One region of the Streptomyces sp. NPDC002817 genome, then DNA from elsewhere that is predicted to be linked to it. Evidence: riboswitches for the same ligand, from Rfam matches in the RefSeq annotation. Region 1 holds a riboswitch; the other holds the start of a gene.

Region 1 (9,986 bases):
TCTACGAGTGCACCTCGCCGGACGAGGTCCACGCGCTGCTCCAGGGCGGTCAGGGGATCTTCGGCATTGCCGTGGGCGTCGTGTGGCGGGATGTCGAGAGCGCGCTGTCGCAGCTGCACGGGGAGCGGATCGACACCGGGGAGACCCTCGTAGGACACAACCCGGCGGACGAGCTGGCGCGGCGGCGCAACCGGGCGGTCTGAGGGCCGCTCCACGCTCGCGGCGGGGCATTGTCAGTGGCGTAGGGCAGCATCGGAGATGTGAGAACCGCGCCCACGATCCTGCATCTCGACATGGATGCCTTCTTCGCCTCGGCGGAGCAGGCGTCCAAGCCGAGCCTGCGAGGGAAGGCCGTCGTGGTGGGCGGGCTCGGGCCGCGTGGGGTGGTGGCCACGGCGTCGTACGAGGCCCGGGTGTTCGGTGTGCACTCCGCGATGCCCATGGCCCAGGCACGGCGGCTCGTGCCGAACGCCGCGTACCTTGTGCCGCGCTTCGGGTTCTACCGGTCGATCAGTGAGCAGGTGATGGGGCTGCTGCGGGCGCTGTCGCCGCTTGTGGAGCCGCTCAGCCTCGACGAGGCGTTCGTGGATCTGGAGGCCGGGGGAGCGGCCTGGGACGAGGAGTCGGCGCGGCTGGCCGGGGTGAAGCTGCGCGCCGACATACGGGCCGGCACGGGGCTCACGGGGTCGGTGGGGCTCGCGGCGTCCAAGATGCTCGCGAAGATCGCCTCCGAGCAGGCCAAGCCGGACGGGCTGGTGCTGATCGAGCCGGGGACCGAGCGGGCGCTGCTGGGGCCCAAGTCGGTGCGGATCCTGCCAGGGGTGGGGCCGGCGACGGGTGACCATCTGCGGCGGGCCGGGATCCACACGGTCGAGGAGATCGCGGAGGCGGGGGAGGACGAGCTCGTACGGCTGCTGGGGAAGGCCCATGGGCACGGGCTGTACGCGATGGCGATGGCGTACGACGAGCGGCCCGTGGTGGCCGAGCGGGAGACCAAGTCCGTGTCGGTCGAGGACACGTATGACGTGGACATCCATGACCGGATGCGGGTCGGGCTGGAGGTGCAGCGGCTGGCGGATCGGTGTGTGCGGAGGTTGCGGGGGGCCGGGCTGTCGGGGCGGACCATTGTGCTGAAGGTGCGGCGGTACGACTTCTCCACGTTGACCCGGTCCGAGACGTTGCGGGGGCCGACCGATGACGTGGCGGTGGTGCGGGAGGCCGCGGCGCGGTTGTTGGACTCCGTGGACACGACGGGTGGGGTGCGGCTGCTGGGGGTCGGGGTGAGCGGGCTTGCCGACTACACGCAGGAGGATCTGTTCGCTCAGGCTGCGGGGGAGCGTGCCGAGCTTGCGGAGGAGGAGCAGCGGGTCGAGGTGGCTGAGGAGTCGCCGGTGGTTCCCGTCGAGCGGCGGTGGGTCTCGGGGCACGATGTGCGGCATGACGAGTTCGGGCATGGGTGGGTGCAGGGGAGTGGGCTGGGGAGGGTGACCGTGAGGTTCGAGACGCCGGATTCCGCGCCGGGGCGGGTGCGGACGTTTTCGGTGGAGGATCCTGCGTTGGCGGTGGCTGAGCCGTTGCCGTTGGTGCCGGTGGTGTGTGGGGTGTCCGGTCTTCGGCCGGATTCGGATTCCCGTCCGCACCACCCGTGACGGTTTCGTTGTCGGGCGCGGGTGGCCCCTGTGGGGGCTGAGCACCGTCGTCGGCGGCCGCAGGTCTGTGTGTCTGCTCCGTCAGGCTTCCGCGTCCTCCGTGCCTGCCAGCTTGCCGAAGTCGTGGTCCGGGAAGGGGGGCGGTGGGGCCACGTCCAGGCCGTAGTGGTGGTAGAGCTGGAGTTCCTGGTCGGGGGACAAGTGGCGGCCTACGCCGAAGTCCGGGGCGTCCTTGATCAGGGCTCGTTCGAAGGGGACTCGGAGGGCGCCCTCGAGGAGTTCGCTGGGTTCCAGGGGGACGAATGCGTCCCTGCTGAAGAGGCCGGTGCGTATGGCCGCCCATTCCGGTACGCCGGTCGCGTCGTCGAGGTAGACCTCGTCGATCGTGCCGATCTTGGTGCCGTTGCGGTCGAAGGCCTTGCGGCCGATCAGGTTCCGAGGATCGATATCGGTCTGCACGGGCCCTCCACTAGGTCGCGACTCGCAACTCATCCGTAAGCACTACGAAAGAGCACATTGGGGGAGGCGGCCACTCGAGGGATCCGCGTCTGCCTCGCTGCTAGGCTGACAAGCGGCTGCTGACCCTGTGCGGGAGAGTCCTCCGGACACTGTTCGGAGGCGCCGAAGGAGCAAATCCTCCCCGGAATCTCTCAGGCACACGTACCGCATGGACGAGGCCACTCTGGAAAGCAGGGCGGGAGTACGGCTTCCGCTCTCACCGACGGTGAAAGCCGGGAGCCCTCGGGCGCCCCGGTGAAGCTCTCAGGTTGAGATGACAGAGGGGGAGGCCGTCCGGGTACCCGTGCCGTGGTGCCCCTCGCAGGTCGTGTCAGACCAGGAGGCCTCCGTAATGACCGCCCACCGCACTCCGCTCACAGAGCTCGAGCAGGGGATCCCCTTCGAGCAGCGCCACATCGGGCCCGACCAGGAGGCGCGGGCCAAGATGCTCGCGCAGGTCGGCTATGGCTCGCTGGACGAGCTCACCGCCGCCGCGGTGCCGGATGTGATCAAGAACGCCGATGACCTCGACCTGCCCGGTGCTCGCACCGAGGCAGAGGTGCTTGCCGAGCTTCGCTCGCTCGCCGATCGGAACCAGGTTCTCGGCTCCATGATCGGACTCGGGTACTACGGGACCTTCACGCCGCCCGTCATCCTGCGCAACGTCATGGAGAACCCTGCCTGGTACACCGCCTACACGCCGTACCAGCCCGAGATCTCCCAGGGACGGCTCGAGGCTCTGCTCAACTTCCAGACCATGGTCGCCGAACTGACCGGACTCCCCACCTCCGGTGCCTCGCTGCTCGACGAGGGCACGGCGGCCGCCGAGGCCATGTCGCTGTCCCGGCGCATGGGCAAGAACAAGAAGGGGCTGTTCCTGGTCGACGCGGACGCGCTTCCGCAGACCATCGCCGTGATCGAGACCCGTGCCGAGCCGGCCGGCGTGGAGGTCGTGGTCGCCGACCTCGGCGACGGCATTCCGGCCGACGTCGCCGGTCGTGAGATCAACGGCGTGCTCGTCCAGTACCCCGGCGCCTCCGGTGTCGTGCGGGACATAAAGCCGCTGATCGAGCAGGCGCACGAGCTCGGAGCGCTGGTCACCGTCGCCGCGGATCTGCTCGCGCTGACGCTGCTGAAGTCGCCCGGTGAGCTCGGGGCCGACATCGCGGTCGGAACCACACAGCGCTTCGGTGTGCCGATGGGCTTCGGCGGGCCGCACGCCGGCTACATGGCGGTGCGCGAGAAGTTCGCGCGCAGCCTGCCCGGGCGGCTCGTGGGTGTGTCCGTGGACGCCGACGGGCACAAGGCGTACCGGCTGGCCCTGCAGACCCGTGAGCAGCACATCCGCCGGGAGAAGGCGACCAGCAACATCTGTACCGCGCAGGTGCTGCTCGCCGTGATGGCCGGGATGTACGCCGTCTACCACGGGCCCGAGGGGCTGAAGGGCATCGCGCGGCGGACCCACCGCTACGCCGGCATCCTCGCCGCGGGGCTCACCGCCGGTGGTGTCGAGGTCGTGCACGGCGCCTACTTCGACACGGTGACCGCCCGGGTGCCGGGCAGGGCCGCCGAGGTCGTCGCCGCCGCGCGCAAGAACGGCGTCAACCTGCATCTCGTGGACGCCGACCGGGTCTCCGCCTCCTGCGACGAGACGACCACGCGGGCCCAGCTGAGCGCCGTATGGTCGGCGTTCGGGGTCGAGGGTGACGTCGAGGCGCTCGACGCCGCCACCGAGGACGCCGTGCCGGCCGGGCTGCTGCGGAGCGACGAGTTCCTCGCGCACCCGGTCTTCCACCAGTACCGCTCCGAGACGGCGATGCTGCGCTACCTGCGCAGGCTCGCCGACCGGGACTACGCGCTCGACCGCGGCATGATCCCGCTGGGCTCCTGCACCATGAAGCTCAACGCGACCACCGAGATGGAGCCGGTCACCTGGCCCGAGTTCGGGCAGCTGCACCCCTTCGCGCCCGCCGAGCAGGCGCAGGGCTATCTCACGCTCATCCGTGAGCTGGAGGAGCGGCTCGCCGAGGTCACCGGATACGACAAGGTGTCGCTGCAGCCCAACGCCGGGTCGCAGGGCGAGCTGGCCGGGCTGCTCGCCGTACGCGGGTACCACCGGGCCAATGGGGACGAGCAGCGGACCGTGTGTCTGATCCCGTCCTCCGCCCATGGGACCAACGCCGCCAGCGCGGTCATGGCCGGGATGAAGGTCGTCGTCGTGAAGACCGCCGAGGACGGCGAGATCGACGTCGAGGATCTGCGGGCGAAGATCGAGCAGTACCGCGACGAGCTGTCGGTGCTGATGATCACGTACCCGTCGACGCACGGTGTGTTCGAGGAGCATGTCGCCGACATCTGTGCGCAGGTGCACGAGGCCGGCGGGCAGGTCTACGTCGACGGTGCCAACCTCAACGCCCTGGTGGGGCTTGCCAAGCCGGGCCACTTCGGCGGGGACGTCTCGCACCTCAACCTGCACAAGACCTTCTGCATCCCGCACGGCGGTGGCGGTCCGGGTGTCGGGCCGGTCGGTGTGCGTGCGCATCTGGCGCCGTATCTGCCCAACCACCCGCTGCAGCCCGCCGCCGGGCCGGAGACGGGTGTCGGGCCGATCTCGGCCGCGCCGTGGGGGTCCGCGGGGATCCTGCCGATCTCGTGGACGTACGTCCGGCTCATGGGCGGTGAAGGGCTCAAGCGCGCCACGCAGGTGGCCGTCCTCGGTGCCAACTACATCGCCAAGCGGCTCGAACCGCACTACCCCGTGCTCTACACCGGCCCTGGAGGGCTGGTCGCGCACGAGTGCATCATCGATCTGCGGCCGCTGACCAAGGCGACCGGAGTGAGCGTCGACGACGTCGCCAAGCGGCTCATCGACTACGGGTTCCACGCGCCGACGATGTCGTTCCCGGTGGCGGGGACGCTGATGATCGAGCCGACCGAGTCCGAGGATCTGATCGAGCTCGACCGGTTCTGCGACGCGATGATCGCGATCCGCGGGGAGATCGAGAAGGTCGGCGCCGGCGAGTGGCCCGCGGAGGACAACCCGCTGCGGAACGCGCCGCACACCGCCCGGGCGCTCGGCGGGGAGTGGGAGCACGCGTACACGCGCGAAGAGGCCGTGTTCCCGGCCGGGGTGTCGGTCGCGGACAAGTACTGGCCGCCGGTGCGCCGGATCGACCAGGCCTTCGGTGACCGGAATCTGGTGTGCTCCTGCCCGCCGCTGGACGCCTACGAGGACTGAGCCGGTTGTTGGGATGGGCCCCGCTTTCGGCGGGGCCCATCTTTTGTGTCCGCCGTGTCCGCCGTGGTCGCTGTGTTCGCCTGGCTCACTCGGTCGCGAGGGAGACCTCGGTCGACTTGATCAGAGCTACGACGGGGGTGCCGGCGGCGAGGGCCAGGTCCTCGGCGGCGTCCTTGGTGATGGCGGCGGTCAGTTCGGTGCCGTCGACGGTCACCTTGACGGCTGCCATGGCGGGGCCCGTGGTGATGCCGGTGACCGTGCCGGGGAGCCGGTTGCGGATCGAGAGGCCCTCGACGGGGCCCGTGGCCAGGGAGATCTCCGTCGACTTCACGAGGGCGCGTACGGCGGAGCCCGCCGTGAGGGCCAGGTCCTCGGCCGCTTCCCTGGTGATCGCGGCGGTGAGGTTCTGGCCGCCGGAGAGCCGGACCTTGACCGTGGCCATCACGTCGCCGGGGGTGACCTCGGTGACGGTGCCGGGGAGTTGGTTGCGGATGCTCAGAGTCATGGCATCAACTTAGAGCTGTGTATGGCTTACGCCGGGTATGCGTGCGTTTGCGTCGCCTTCACCGTGGCCCAGACCTCCGCACCCGGGTGCAGGTCGAGTTCGGCCGCGGCGACCGTGGTGAGGTCCGCGGCGAGGGGGAGTTCGCCGGTGAGGTCGGCGCGGATCTGGTCGCCGTGGGTCTCCAGGCCGGCCACCTCGCAGTGCCAGAGGTTACGGGCGCTGGAACCGGTGGGGCGGTCGCGGTAGAGGGTCACGGCGGACGGCGGGAACGCGACGAAGGCCTCTCCCGTGAGGTCCTCGGTGGTGGTGATGTCGGGGCCGGCCTCCAGGTGGACCGTGTGGCCTTCTGACCGGCCCTTGTAGAGGTTCAGGCCTACGAGCCGGGCGATGTAGTCCGTACGGGGGTGGCGGGCGATGTCGGACGGGGTGCCCTGCTGGACGACCCGGCCGTGCTCGATCACGACCAGGCGGTCGGCCAGGACCATCGCGTCCAGGGGGTCGTGGGTGACCAGGACGGCGACGGCCTCGAAGTCGGCCAGGTGGCGGCGGAGTTGGGAGCGGACCTCCAGGCGGGTGCGGGCGTCCAGGGCGGCGAGGGGTTCGTCGAGGAGGAGCAGGCGCGGGTGCGTGGCCAGGGCGCGGGCCAGGGCGACGCGTTGGGCCTGGCCGCCGGAGAGTCTGCGGGGTTTGGCTGTGGCGTGGTCGATGAGCCCCATGCGGGTCAGCCACTCCGTTGCCTGCTGGCGGGCCTCCGCCTTTGTCGCGCCCTGGCAGCGGGGGCCGAACGCGACGTTGTCCAGGGCTGTGAGGTGCGGGAAGAGGAGGTAGTCCTGGAACACGACGCCGACGGGGCGGGATTCGGGGGGTGTGCGGTCCAGGTCGGTGCCGTCGAGGCAGAGGTGGCCGGCGGTGAGAGGAGTGAGGCCGGCGAGGGCGCGCAGGGCGGTGGTCTTGCCCGCGCCGTTGGGGCCGAGGAGGGCTACCACCTCGCCGGGGGCAGCCGTGAGGGTGATGTCGAGGTGGAAGGCGGGGTGGGCGACGACCAGGTGGGCGTGGAGGCCGTTGGTCGGGCGCGGGGGTGTTGTGGGCATCCGGCCTTCGACCGGATCTGTTTTCTCACCCGCACCACCCGTGCCGCTTTCGTTGTCGGGTGCGGGTGGCCCCTGTGAGGGCTGAGCGCCATCGGCGGCGGGACGAGTGTTGGTCATGACGCCGTCATCCAGCGGTCCCGCAAGCCCGCCAGTACCGCGATCGACACCGCCAGGAGCACCAGGCTCAGGGCGATCGCCGCTGCCGGGTCGCTCTGGAGGGCCAGGTAGACCGCGAGGGGCATGGTCTGGGTGCGGCCGGGGAAGTTGCCGGCGAAGGTGATCGTGGCGCCGAACTCGCCCAGGGCTCGGGCCCAGGCGAGGACGGCGCCGGCGGCGATACCCGGGGCGATCAGGGGGAGGGTCACGCGGCGGAAGGCCGTGAAGCGGGAGGCGCCCAGGGTGGTGGCCGCCTCCTCGTAGCGGGGGTCGGCCGCGCGCAGGGTGCCCTCCACGCTGATGACCAGGAACGGCATCGCCACGAAGGTCTCCGCGACGATGACGCCTGCCGTGGTGAAGGGGAGCGTGACGCCGAACCAGGAGTCCAGCCAGCGGCCCACGATGCCGTTGCGGCCCAGGGCCATCAGGAGGGCCACGCCGCCCACCACCGGAGGGAGGACCAGGGGAAGGGTCACCAGGGCGCGGACCAGGCCGCGGCCGGGGAACTCGGTGCGGGCCAGGAGCCAGGCCAGGGGGACGCCGATCAGGAGACTGAGGGCGGTCGCGGCCGTGGCGCACACCAGGGACAGACGTAGCGCCTGCCATACCTCGGCGCTGGTCAGCTGTTCCGGGAGGGTGCTCCAGGGGGCCCGGACCAACAGGGCGACCAGGGGGAGGATCAGGAACGCCAGGCCCAGCAGGGCCGGGAGGAGCAGGGGAAGCGGTACGCCCTTGAACGGCTGCCGGGCGCGGCGGCGCCGCGGACCGCCCTTGAGGGTGTCCGCGACGACGGTCCTGTCCAGGGATGTCATGGCTTGAGGAACCCGGCCGCGGTCAGGACCTTCTGGCCCTCGGCGGACTGGACCAGCTCGATGAACGCCCTCGCCGCGGCGGAGTTGGGGGCGTCCTTGAGCAGGGCGATCGGGTAGTCGTTGATGGCGTCGGCCGACTCGGGGAAGTCCACGCCCTCCACCTTGCCACCCGCGGCCTTCACATCGGTCTTGTAGACCACAGCGGCGTCGGCCTCCTTGAGCTCCACCTTCGTCAGAGCGCTCTTGACGTCCTGCTCGTAGGAGACCGGAGTGAGCTTGAGGCCGCCGGCGTCGAGGGCCTTCTGGGCGGCGGCGCCACAGGGGACCTCCTCGTCGCACAGCACCACCTTGAGGCCGGACTTGGTGAGGTCCTTGAGGGAGGAGATCTTGTCCGGGTTGCCCGGCAGGGTGGCGATCTCCAGCTGGTTGCGGACGAAGGTGGCGGGCGCCCCCGTGGCGTCACCCGCGTCCGTGACGATCTTCATCGTCTTGGGGCTGGCCGCGGCGAACACGTCGGCGCCGGCGCCGCTCGTGATGCTGGCGGCCAGGGTGTCGCTGCCGCCGAAGTTGAAGGTGACCTTGGTGCCGGGATGCGCCTTCTCGAACTCCTTGCCCAGGGTCGTGAAGCTCTCCTTCAGGGAGGCCGCGGCGAAGACGTTCACCGTGCCGGACAGCTTCGCCGACGTGGAGGCCGAGGTGTCGGAGCCCGCGGAGTCGGAGTCGGAGGAGGAGCACGCGGTCAGGGCCAGCAACGCGGCGGCTCCGGCACCGGCCAGTCGCAGGGTCCGGCGGGTACGACGGGTCCGGCGAGCGGAACGGGTCATCACGGTCTACTCCTTCACGTTCTTCGGGCATGGGCCGCTGGGGCCCGGCAGCGGCCTGTCGAAGACCCTGCGGCGATGATACTGCCGCATATGCAAGGCATTAGTCTCCTGTTGCATCGCATGATCCGGCCCCATGGCGGGATGGGGTGCGCATGTGCGTTTGTACGGGACTGCCGTGCGGGTACGGTCCTGCTGGGGGGCGGTGTCTCGTTGCGCGACCAGTGCTCTCCGACGCCGAGCCCGGGTTCGACCCAGGGCGTCGCAAGGACCGGTCGCGCTTCCTCATCGGGGTGACCGGCGTACGGGCATCGCGCGCTGTCGTCCTGGGTCGTGATCGACCCGGACTGCGCCCACGCGCCCGTGCTGCTGGCGGTGAGCATCGACGAGGCTCCGCTCGACCGGGCCGGAGCTCAGCTCGTGCTGCCGCAGGACCGGTGAGGGCGCGCTGTGTCAGCGGGGGTCACCGGGATGCGGGTGGACGGTGGGTACGGGGGCTGGGCCTGACGGGACCGGGGCTTGACCGGCCCGGGTCTGAGCGGCTCGGGTCCGAGGGCCCCGGGGGTCTCTCAGGTGCGGTCGATGTGTACGTTTGTCGACTTCACGCGGGCCGTGGCCTCCATGCCGACCTCCAGGCCCAGTTCCTCGACGGCCTCGCGGGTCAGCAGGGAGACCAGGCGGTGCGGGCCGGCCTGGATCTCGACCTGGGCGGCGACGTCGCCGAGCTTGATCGCGGTGACGATGCCGGGGAAGGCGTTGCGGACCGAGGTGTACGACGGCGCCTCGTCGCCGGTGTCGCCCCTGGCCAGCTCGACGGAGAACGCGGCCAGGTCCTGGCCGTCGATGAGCCGGCGCCCGCCCTCGTCGCGGTGGGTCGCCATCCGGCCCGCGTCCGCCCAGCGGCGCGCGGTGTCGGGGCTCACGCCCAGGAGTCGGGCCGCCTGGCCGATCGTGTACGACTGCATGCGGATCACGATAGGGGCATCAACGGGGAACGGGGGGTGCGGGGTTGAGCGTTGGGTGTAACGCGATATAGCTTTAGTTCGGTACCTGGGATCGGAGTGAGGGCATGTCGGGTGAGTTGGCGCGGGGTGGCGGGGACGCACCGGTCGAGCTGAGGGCCTCGCATGCGGACCGGGACCGGGTCGTGGACATACTGCGTATCGCGGCGGGGGACGGCCGGCTGACCGCTGAGGAACTCGACGAGCGCCTGGAG
Region 2 (9,986 bases), on a different contig from region 1:
CCGGCCGGTGGTGGCCGAGGTCTTCGACGGGCTGGACCGTATCCAGGACGCCCATCGGCTGATGGAGTCGAACCGGCACACGGGGAAGATCGTCGTACGGATCTGAGGCCGCCCGGAATACCCCCCGGCTCTCCCGGGTTGCCCTGCTCAGAAGCATGCACATGCATCGACCTTGAGAGGGCTCTCATGAAGATCGGCATCATCGGCGCGGGACAGATCGGCGGCAACCTGACCCGGAGGCTCACCGCTCTCGGTCACGAGGTGTCCGTCGCGAACTCCCGCGGCCCGCACACGCTCGCCGACCTGGCCAAGGAGACAGGTGCGACGCCCGTCCCGGTCGAGGAGGCGGCGCGCGGCGCGGAGGTGGTCGTCGTCACGATCCCGCTGAAAGCGATCCCCGACCTGCCTTCGGGCCTCTTCGCCGAGGCGGCGGACGGCGTCGCGGTCATCGACACCGGCAACTACTACCCCCGGCAGCGCGACGGCCGGATCGCCGCGATCGAGGACGAGGGCCTCACGGAGAGCCGCTGGACGGAACAGCACCTCGGCCATCCCTTGATCAAGGCCTTCAACGGCACCTACGCCCAGGACATCCTGGACCGCCACCGCCCGGCCGGCACCGCCGACCGCCAGGCACTCCCGGTCGCCGGCGACGACGCGGCGGCCAAGTCGAAGGTCCGCGCCCTGATCGACGAACTCGGCTTCGACACGGTCGACTCGGGCGGCCTCGACGAGTCCTGGCGCCAGCAGCCGGACACGCCGGTGTACGGACTGCGGGACGGCGTCGAGGCGGTCACGAAGGCGCTGGCGGAGGCGAGCCCGGAGCGCCCGGCGGACTTCCGCGGCTGAGCGCTCCGCTGGACCAGCCGCGATGTGCGGTCGCTCGTCAGTGACGCCGTCGTGGCTGGTCGCGGGGTTCCCGGCCGACGTCAGACGATCTCCAGCGGCACATGCGGCCCGTCGGGAAGCTCGACCTTGATGGCATCCCCGGGCCGCACGACGCCGCCTTCGAGAACGACGCTCATGATCCCGGACTTGAACCGCACCACGCCGCTCTCGTCCCGCCCGACGACCTGCTTCATGAGCCCCTTCCGGAAGTTGTCGATCTGCGCACAGGGATTCCGCAGCCCCGTCACCTCGACAACGGCCTGCGCCCCAAGATGCAGCCGAGCCCCGACCGGCAGCCCGAGCAGATCGATCCCCCGAGTGGTGACGTTCTCCCCGAGCTCCCCGGCGGCGACGTCGAACCCGGCCTCACGCACCTCCGCGAACAACTCCTCATGGATGAGGTGCACCTGCCGCAGATTCGGCTGCGAAGCATCCTTCTCCATCCGAAACCGATGCTTCACCGTCTCCCCGGCATGCACATCCCCCTCCACCCCGAGCCCGGCGAGCAGCGTGATGCTCTCCCGGTTCGGCTTGGTGAACGAGTACGTCCCATTGCTGCTCACCGCAGCGACTGTCCCACCCATGCCGAGCAGCATAAACGGGGTCAGGCGTTGGCCGCCCACGCCCGCAGATCGGCCTTGCTCGCGAAGTCCGCGACGTTCTTGTCCACCGGATCGTCGGTGTACTGGTGGAAGAGCCACTTCGCCTTGATGCGGGGCTTCCCCGCGGTCACGTAGTCGGCGATCCAGAGGGCGTCGCCGGCATAGGAAGTCTTGTCGATGTTCAGCCAAAAATTGCGGTTGCAGTAGAGGGCGACCCTGTTGTTCGGCCGCAGCTCCTTCAGCTTCCGTATGAACCGGTCCTTCTCCGCGTTGGTCGCATGCGTTCCGTCGCCGGTCGTCTCCCAGTCCACCGCGAGGATGTCGCCCGCCCGCTCCGGTGCCTTGCTCACGAAGTACTCCGCCTGGGCCGTGAGATTGCCGGGCCAGAGGAAGTGGTAGTGGCCGACGATCAGGCCGGCGTCGCGGGCCGTCTTCGTCTGGGCCGCCAGTTTGGGGTTGGTGTACGTGCGGCCCTCCGTCGCCTTGATGAAGACGAAGGAGATGCCGTCCGTGTCGTAGGAGGAGGACTGGTACGAGCTGACGTCGATGCCGCGCAGCATGGGGGACTCCTCGAAATGCCGTAGGGGGACAGGAGTTGGAGTACCCCATACCTTAGGCACCATGGGCGTCGGCTTCTGCTGAGAGGAACGCCGCCCTCCGCCAGGCGAAGGGGAGTTCAGCACTCGATGATGTTGACCGCCAACCCGCCCCGCGCGGTCTCCTTGTACTTCACCGACATGTCCGCCCCGGTCTCCTTCATGGTCTTGATGACCTTGTCCAGGGACACCTTGTGCGAGCCGTCCCCGCGCATCGCCATCCGGGCCGCGGTGACCGCCTTGACCGCGGCCATGCCGTTGCGCTCGATGCAGGGGATCTGGACCAGGCCACCCACCGGGTCGCAGGTCAGCCCCAGGTTGTGCTCCATGCCGATCTCCGCGGCGTTCTCGACCTGTTCCGGGGAGCCGCCGAGGACCTCCGCGAGCGCGCCCGCGGCCATCGAGCAGGCGGAGCCGACCTCGCCCTGGCAGCCGACCTCGGCGCCGGAGATGGAGGCGTTCTCCTTGAAGAGCATGCCGATCGCGCCCGCGGCGAGCAGGAACCGCACGACCCCGTCCTCGTCGGCGCCCGGCACGAAGTTGAGGTAGTAGTGGAGGACGGCCGGGATGATGCCGGCAGCGCCGTTCGTCGGGGCCGTGACGACCCGGCCGCCCGCCGCGTTCTCCTCGTTCACCGCCATCGCGTAGAGCGTGATCCACTCCATCGCGTGCGCCAGCGGATCACCCTCCGCCCGGAGTTGACGGGCCGTCACCGCCGCCCGGCGTTTGACGCGCAGTCCGCCCGGCAGGATGCCCTCGCGGGACATGCCGCGCGAGACGCACGCCTGCATGGCGCGCCAGATCTCCAGCAGGCCGGCCCGGATCTCGTCCTCGGTGCGCCAGGAGCGTTCGTTCTCCAGCATCAGCGCGGAGATCGACAGACCCGTCTCCTTCGTCAGGCGCAGCAGCTCGTCGCCCGTGCGGAAGGGGTACTTCAGGACCGTGTCGTCCAGCTTGATGCGGTCCTCGCCGACTGCGTCCTCGTCGACGACGAAGCCGCCGCCCACCGAGTAGTACGTCTTGGACAGCAACTCCGTACCGGCAGCGTCGTACGCCCAGATCGTCATGCCGTTCGCGTGGTACGGGAGCGCCTTGCGGCGGTGCAGGACCAGGTCGTCGTCGAAGGAGAACGGGATCTCGACCTCGCCCAGCAGCCTCAGCAGACCGGACTGCTTGATCTGCTCCACCCGCTCGTCCGCGCCCTCCACGTCGACCGTGCGGGGAGACGCCCCCTCGAGGCCCAGCAGTACCGCCTTCGGGGTGCCGTGGCCGTGGCCGGTCGCGCCGAGGGAGCCGTAGAGCTCGCAGCGCACGGAGGCGGTGGCGGACAGCAGCCCCTCGTTGCGCAGACGGCGGACGAACATACGGGCCGCACGCATCGGGCCGACCGTGTGGGAGCTCGACGGGCCGATGCCGATCGAGAACAGGTCGAAGACCGAGATGGCCACGGGAACTCCTAGAGAAAGGGCGGGGGCACACGTCGTCGGGTGCCCCCGCCGGGGAACTACTTGTTGAGACCGGGGTACAGCGGGTGCTTGTCGGCCAGGGCCTTGACCCGGGCCTTCAGGTCTTCCACGTCGTACGACTGCTTGAGCGCCTCGGCGATGACGTCCGCGACCTCGGTGAAGTCCTCGGCCGTGAAGCCACGGGTGGCCAGGGCGGGCGTACCGATCCGCAGACCCGATGTCACCATCGGCGGGCGCGGGTCGTTGGGGACGGCGTTGCGGTTGACCGTGATGCCGACCTCGTGGAGACGGTCCTCGGCCTGCTGGCCGTCCAGCTCGGACTCGCGCAGGTCGACGAGGATCAGGTGCACGTCGGTGCCACCGGAGAGCACGTTCACCCCGGCCTCGCGGGCGTCCGCGGCTGTCAGGCGCTCGGCGAGGATCCGCGCACCCTCCACCGTACGCCGCTGGCGCTCCTTGAACTCCTCCGAAGCCGCGACCTTGAAGGAGACCGCCTTCGCGGCGATCACATGCTCCAGCGGACCGCCCTGGAAGCCCGGGAAGACCGAGGAGTTCAGCTTCTTCGCGAACTCCTTCTTCGCCAGGATGATGCCGCCGCGCGGGCCGCCCAGCGTCTTGTGGGTGGTGGAGGTGACGACGTCGGCGTACTCGACCGGGTTCGGGTGCAGCCCGGCGGCGACCAGACCGGCGAAGTGCGCCATGTCGACCCACAGATACGCCTCGACCTCGTCGGCGATCCGGCGGAACTCCGCGAAGTCCAGCTGGCGCGGGTACGCCGACCAGCCCGCGATGATCACCTTCGGGCGGTGCTCCTTGGCGAGCCGCTCGACCTCGGCCATGTCGACCAGACCGGCCTCGTCCACGTGGTACGCGACCACGTTGAACTGCTTGCCGGAGAAGTTCAGCCGCATCCCGTGGGTCAGGTGGCCGCCGTGGGCCAGGTCCAGACCGAGGATGGTGTCGCCGGGCTGGGCCAGCGCGAAGAGCGCGGCCTGGTTGGCGGAGGCGCCGGAGTGGGGCTGGACGTTGGCGTACTCGGCGCCGAACAGCTCCTTGATCCGGTCGATGGCGATCTGCTCGGCGACGTCGACGTGCTCGCAGCCGCCGTAGTAGCGGCGGCCCGGGTAGCCCTCGGCGTACTTGTTGGTGAGGACCGAGCCCTGGGCCTCCATGACCGCGACGGGCGCGAAGTTCTCGGAGGCGATCATCTCGAGCGTGGACTGCTGGCGGTTCAGCTCGGCGTCGACCGCGGCGGCGACGTCCGGGTCCAGCTCGTGCAGGGTCTGGTTAAGAAGCGACTTCTCGGACATGTGGTGCTACGACCTCTCAGCCGGCGGAAAAGGCGGTGTACTCGTCGGCGGAGAGCAGGTCGGCCGGCTCGTCCGCGATGCGTACCTTGAACAGCCAGCCGCCCTCGAAGGGGGCGGAGTTCACCAGCGACGGGTCGTTGACGACGTCCTCGTTGACCCCGGTGACCTCACCGGAGACCGGGGAGTACAGGTCGGAGACCGACTTGGTCGACTCCAGCTCGCCACAGGTCTCGCCCGCGGTCACCGTGTCACCGACCTCCGGGAGCTGCACGAAGACGACATCGCCGAGTGCGTTGGCCGCGTGCTCCGTGATGCCTACCGTCGAGACGCCGTCCTCGGCGCCCGACAGCCACTCGTGCTCCTTGCTGTAGCGCAGCTGCTGGGGGTTGCTCATGGCCTGAATTCTCCTGTACGCGGGGGAGTGCTGGTGGATGGGGGACTGCTGGGAACGTGCGTGAGCAGCGGAAATGTGCGCAGGGTCACGCGCGGGCGCGCGACCTCGCGTCCAGTGTCTACTTCTGGCGCTTGTAGAACGGCAGAGCCACGACCTCGTAGGGCTCGTGGCTGCCCCGGATGTCCACACCGATTCCGGTGGTGCCCGGCGCGGCGTGCGCGGCGTCGACGTAGGCCATCGCGATCGGCTTGCCCAGCGTGGGCGAGGGGGCGCCGGAGGTGACCTCGCCGATCACCTGGCCGTCGGCGACCACGGCGTACCCGGCGCGGGGGACACGGCGGCCCTCGGCGATCAGGCCGACGAGGACGCGCGGAGGGCTGTCCTGAGCCCGGGCGGCGGCCTCGGTGAGCGCCTCGCGCCCGACGAAGTCGCCCTCCTTCTCGAACTTCACCACGCGCCCGAGGCCCGCGTCGAAGGGGGTCAGCTCGGTCGACAGCTCATGCCCGTACAGCGGCATGCCCGCCTCCAGGCGCAGCGTGTCCCGGCAGGACAGACCGCAGGGGACCAGACCGGCGCCCTCGCCCGCCTTGGTCAGGGCCTGCCACAGCTCGACCGCGTGCTCGGGCTTCACGAACAGCTCGAAGCCGTCCTCGCCCGTGTAGCCGGTGCGTGCGATCAGTGCGGGGACGCCGGCGACCGTGCCGGGCAGCCCGGCGTAGTACTTCAGTCCGTCGAGGTCGGCGTCGGTGAGCGAGGCGAGGATGCCCGGCGACTCCGGGCCCTGGACGGCGAGCAGCGCGTACGCGTCCCGGTCGTCCCGCACCTCGGCGTCGAAGCCGGCCGCACGCTCCACGAGCGCGTCCAGGACGACCTGGGCGTTGGAGGCGTTCGCGACGACCATGTACTCGGTCTCTTGGAGCCGGTAGACGATCAGGTCGTCGAGGATGCCGCCGTCCTCGCGGCAGATCATGGTGTAGCGGGCGCGGCCCACGCCGACGGAGGCGATGTTGCCGACCAGGGCGTGGTTCAGGAGAGCGGCCGCCTGCGGTCCGCTCACCGTGATCTCGCCCATGTGCGAGAGGTCGAAGAGTCCGGCCTTCGTGCGCACGGCGTTGTGCTCGTCGCGCTCGGAGCCGTAGCGCAGGGGCATGTCCCAGCCGGCGAAGTCGGTCATCGTCGCGCCGAGCGAGCGATGCAGGGCATCGAGCGCGGTAAGGCGGGGTTCATTGCTCATCGGACGGTTGTCTCCCAAGGCATGACGGGCGAGGTCGTTCCTCCCCATCTGTCATCGGAACCTGAGAGGTTCGCCATGACCGCAGGGGACATGACTTGCACCTTGGGTGGAGCCGCCGGTGGGCGGCTCGCTTTTCAGATGTGCCTCGCCCGCGCGGTAACGGGGCCTGAGAGATTCAAGGGAGGGACTTGCTCCTTCGGCGCCCGGGCACTCGTACGAGAACGTACGGCCCGGAACTCTCCCGCGCGGATTCAAACGGCCGGTATGCAGTTGGCGCGGACATCATTGCACGCATCCGTCCGGCGGGGCAGGGGTGGCTCCCACAGGGGTCGCGCAGCCTCCACCGTCACTCGCCGCACGCTGTAGCAGGCCTGTTGCGAGAAACGGACGGAAACAGGAGGCGCCGCGGATTACCTTCTCTTTACACTCGACGGGGAGGGGAACTCGTGACCCGCCCCAGGGGAGGACGATCACGGTGAACAGGACCACTGCGTACGCCACGACCTCGGCCGTCGCGCTGCCCGCACAGCCGGCCGCTCCGGCCCGCGAGACGTGCGCGGCGCAACCGGTCGTCCGGGACCTGCGCGACCGCGCCGGCCACAGCCCGCACGCCCTGCTCTTCGCCCCGGACGACCTGGTCGTGATCACCGGCCTGCCCGGCAGCGGCAAGTCCACCCTGATGCGCCGGGCGGTCAAGGGCGTACGGATCGACTCCCAGGACACCCGCGACCGCTGGGACGACCGGGCGCCGCGCTTCCTGCCGTACGCGATCTACCGCCCCCTCGTCCGCGTCGCCCACTACTTCGGTCTGTTCCGTGCCCTGCGCTCCGGCAAGGGCGTCGTCGTGCATGACTGCGGCACCCAGTCCTGGGTGCGCGGCTGGCTGGCCCGCGAGGCCCGCCGCCGTGGCGGCACCCTGCATCTGCTGCTGCTCGACGTCGCCCCGGACACCGCGCTGGCCGGCCAGCGCGAGCGCGGCCGCGGCGTCTCGAAGTACGCCTTCCTGCGGCACCGCACGGCGGCCGCCCGGCTGATCCGTTCCGTGGCCAAGGGCGATCTGCCGCAGGGCGTCGGCTCGGCGGTGCTGCTCGACCGGGACGCGGCGGACACCCTGCGCCGGGTCGGTTTCACGGGCTGACCTCAGCCGCCGCCGTACCCGCTAGCCTTTTCAGCCACAGACAAGCCACAAGCGGCAGCACTCGGCAGGCGGACGGACAGATGGCATTCCCGGCACAGGCGCACCCCCATCCGCACGGCGGCGGATGGCCCGGCAACGAGCTGGAGGAGGTGCTCTCGGCCTCCCTCGGGATGCCCGCGGCCGGCGGCCGGATCATCGAGGTCCTGGGCCGGAGCTTCGTCTGGATCCCGCTGCCGAACGGCGGCGGCCCGCGCAGCGGCCCTCTCGACCTGCCCAGCATGGAGATCGAGGGCCAGGCGTACGTCCCGGTCTTCAGCTCCGAGGAGCAGTTCCGGCAGGTCGCGGGCGGGCACATGGCGTACACGATCGCGCCCGCGGTGGAGTTCGCGCGCGGTCTGCCCCCGCACATCGGGATCGCCGTGAACCCGGACGGTGTGGTCGGCGTCCCGCTCCCGCCGCCCGCCGTCGCCGAGCTCTGCCGCATCGGCCGCACCCCGCTGGACGGCCCCGGCGGCACCGGCGGCCGCGTCAAGCTCTACGAGCCGGACTGGCAGGAGGACCCGGTCGACTTCCTCGCGACCGCCTCCGCCGAGTTCGCCGCGACCGGCGTGGTCCGCACGGCCCGCCGCTGTCTGGCCTCGATCGAGACGGCGGAGCCCGTGATGTTCGTGGGCGTCGAACTCTCCCAATGGGAGGGCGACCTGCGTACCCTCCCGATGGACGCACTGGCCCGCGCCCTGACCCAGACCCCGGTGCGGTGGCCGGTGAACCTGGTCCTGTTGGACGTAGCCGATGATCCGGTCGGTCATTGGATGCGCGAGAAGGTGAGGCCCTTCTTCCAGGGTGCCTTGTAGACGCCGCTGGGGGCATCGCCGCCAAGGGGCGCGGGGAACTGCGCGATCGACCCCCACACACCCGCAGCCGACAGACCACCGCAAGCCCCGAGCTCTCACCGCTTAAGCTGTCGGCAGACACACGCAACTTTCCCGAAGGGGCGGTAGAAGGTGAGCGCGAGCGGCACCGCCGCGACCGGCCAGGTCGAGCACATGCTGCGCCAGGTGACGCCGGGGCGATACGACGCCTACGAGGCACTCCTCCGCGCCCTCGCCACCCCCTCCTCCGGCCAGGTCTGGATGCTCCTCTGGCACGGCCAGTCGGGCTCGCCCGACGCGCAGTACGGAAACATGGAGGTGGGCGGGTACGGATACGCCCCGTGCGTCACCTCCGCCCAGGAGCTGAGCGCCAGTGGGTGGAACCGCTCCTACGAGGTCGTCGACGGGGTCGACGTCGCCCGCACCCTCTACCCCGACCACTTCGGCCTCTGGCTCAACCCGCACGCCCCCGGCGGCGGCGTCGGCATCCCCTGGCTCGACCTGCGCCGGATCGCCACCGGTCTGGAGCGCCAGCCCGCCGGCCCGCTGCGGCTGTCGGAGCCCGGGATCGAGATTCCGCAGTTCTACGGCCTGATCGTGCAGAACGCCCACCGCACCCCGGCCGTCCGCTCGCTGCGCCGCGCCTGGGTGCAGCCCGCGCTCGGGGCGCCGTATCTCGCCATCGGTCTGGATGTGTACGACACCAGTCCGCCCGCCGTGGACTCGGTGCGCGCGATGATGCAGCAGTCCATCGGCGCGGTCCCGGACGGGCTGCCGGTGTCGACCGTCGCCATGTCCGACGAGTACGACCCGGTCGCGATGTGGATGCGCGGGAGCGCCCGCCCCTTCTACGACCGCGAGGCACATGCCGCGGCTCCGGCGCAGGCCCCGGCGGCCGGGTACGGCTACCCTCCGGCGCCCGGCGGCTACTGATCCAGACCGGCACAGGCTGTTCTGTTACGGGAGTGTATCTGCGCGCGTAGATGAGGGCAGAAGACCCCTATGAGGCCCTCATTGTCCCAACTGGTCCCCGTCCGGCGGCCGTTACCCGGCGTCCGGATAACGGAACCCTCCTAGCCGCATCACGTTTATGCATCCTTTCATCGCCAAGTCTGGCAACAGATCGCCAAAGCGTTGAAGACTCCCGCAGCAGGGGTGGGTTCGCCCCTGTGTACGACGGACTGATCACGCCGCCACAGCGGCAAGTGAAGGCCGGCTACCGCCGGTTGAGAGGGGCCCCTGCCAGATGACGGCACCATTGCACGAGCCGACCGCGGAAGCGGCCCCGAGCGCGGCCGAAGAAGCGGCGGTTATCAGCGCCGACGCCAAGGCCGTACAGGGGCGTTCCCTGGGACGGATCGCCTGGGAGCGACTGAAGCGGGACAAACTCGCGCTCGCGGGCGGCATTGTCGTGCTCTTCCTCATCGTCGTCGCTCTGCTCGCGCCGGTGATCACCAGCCTGTACGGGCAGGACCCGAACACGTAC

The links. A riboswitch is a leader RNA that binds a small molecule or an ion and turns the genes downstream of it on or off. The one in region 1 is predicted to bind glycine.
Region 2: linked by a shared signal. The riboswitch ahead of gcvT (glycine cleavage system aminomethyltransferase GcvT) and the one ahead of gcvP (aminomethyl-transferring glycine dehydrogenase) in region 1 are both predicted to bind glycine.

Annotation. Positions count from the first base shown of each region.
Region 1 is NZ_JBSFUY010000006.1:8,590-18,575, forward strand. Features, by position in the region: gene ACWD3I_RS13465 (MerR family transcriptional regulator) at 1-203, shown strand, start outside; gene ACWD3I_RS13470 (DNA polymerase IV) at 261-1,649, shown strand; gene ACWD3I_RS13475 (PRC-barrel domain-containing protein) at 1,731-2,108, opposite strand; glycine riboswitch at 2,229-2,325, shown strand; gene gcvP (aminomethyl-transferring glycine dehydrogenase) at 2,500-5,385, shown strand; gene ACWD3I_RS13485 (TOBE domain-containing protein) at 5,471-5,890, opposite strand; gene ACWD3I_RS13490 (ABC transporter ATP-binding protein) at 5,917-6,981, opposite strand; gene ACWD3I_RS13495 (ABC transporter permease) at 7,095-7,949, opposite strand; gene modA (molybdate ABC transporter substrate-binding protein) at 7,946-8,773, opposite strand; partial or broken gene ACWD3I_RS13505 (hypothetical protein) at 8,995-9,277, shown strand; gene ACWD3I_RS13510 (TOBE domain-containing protein) at 9,340-9,735, opposite strand; gene ACWD3I_RS13515 (DUF1707 SHOCT-like domain-containing protein) at 9,840-9,986, shown strand, end outside.
Region 2 is NZ_JBSFUY010000026.1:40,697-50,682, forward strand. Features, by position in the region: gene ACWD3I_RS35395 (zinc-binding dehydrogenase) at 1-106, shown strand, start outside; gene ACWD3I_RS35400 (NADPH-dependent F420 reductase) at 166-849, shown strand; gene ACWD3I_RS35405 (MOSC domain-containing protein) at 930-1,472, opposite strand; gene ACWD3I_RS35410 (glycoside hydrolase family 25 protein) at 1,493-2,050, opposite strand; gene ACWD3I_RS35415 (L-serine ammonia-lyase) at 2,167-3,534, opposite strand; gene glyA (serine hydroxymethyltransferase) at 3,591-4,862, opposite strand; gene gcvH (glycine cleavage system protein GcvH) at 4,879-5,256, opposite strand; gene gcvT (glycine cleavage system aminomethyltransferase GcvT) at 5,375-6,490, opposite strand; glycine riboswitch at 6,529-6,634, opposite strand; glycine riboswitch at 6,635-6,744, opposite strand; gene ACWD3I_RS35435 (AAA family ATPase) at 6,966-7,628, shown strand; gene ACWD3I_RS35440 (enhanced serine sensitivity protein SseB) at 7,709-8,482, shown strand; gene ACWD3I_RS35445 (enhanced serine sensitivity protein SseB C-terminal domain-containing protein) at 8,633-9,433, shown strand; gene ACWD3I_RS35450 (ABC transporter permease) at 9,747-9,986, shown strand, end outside.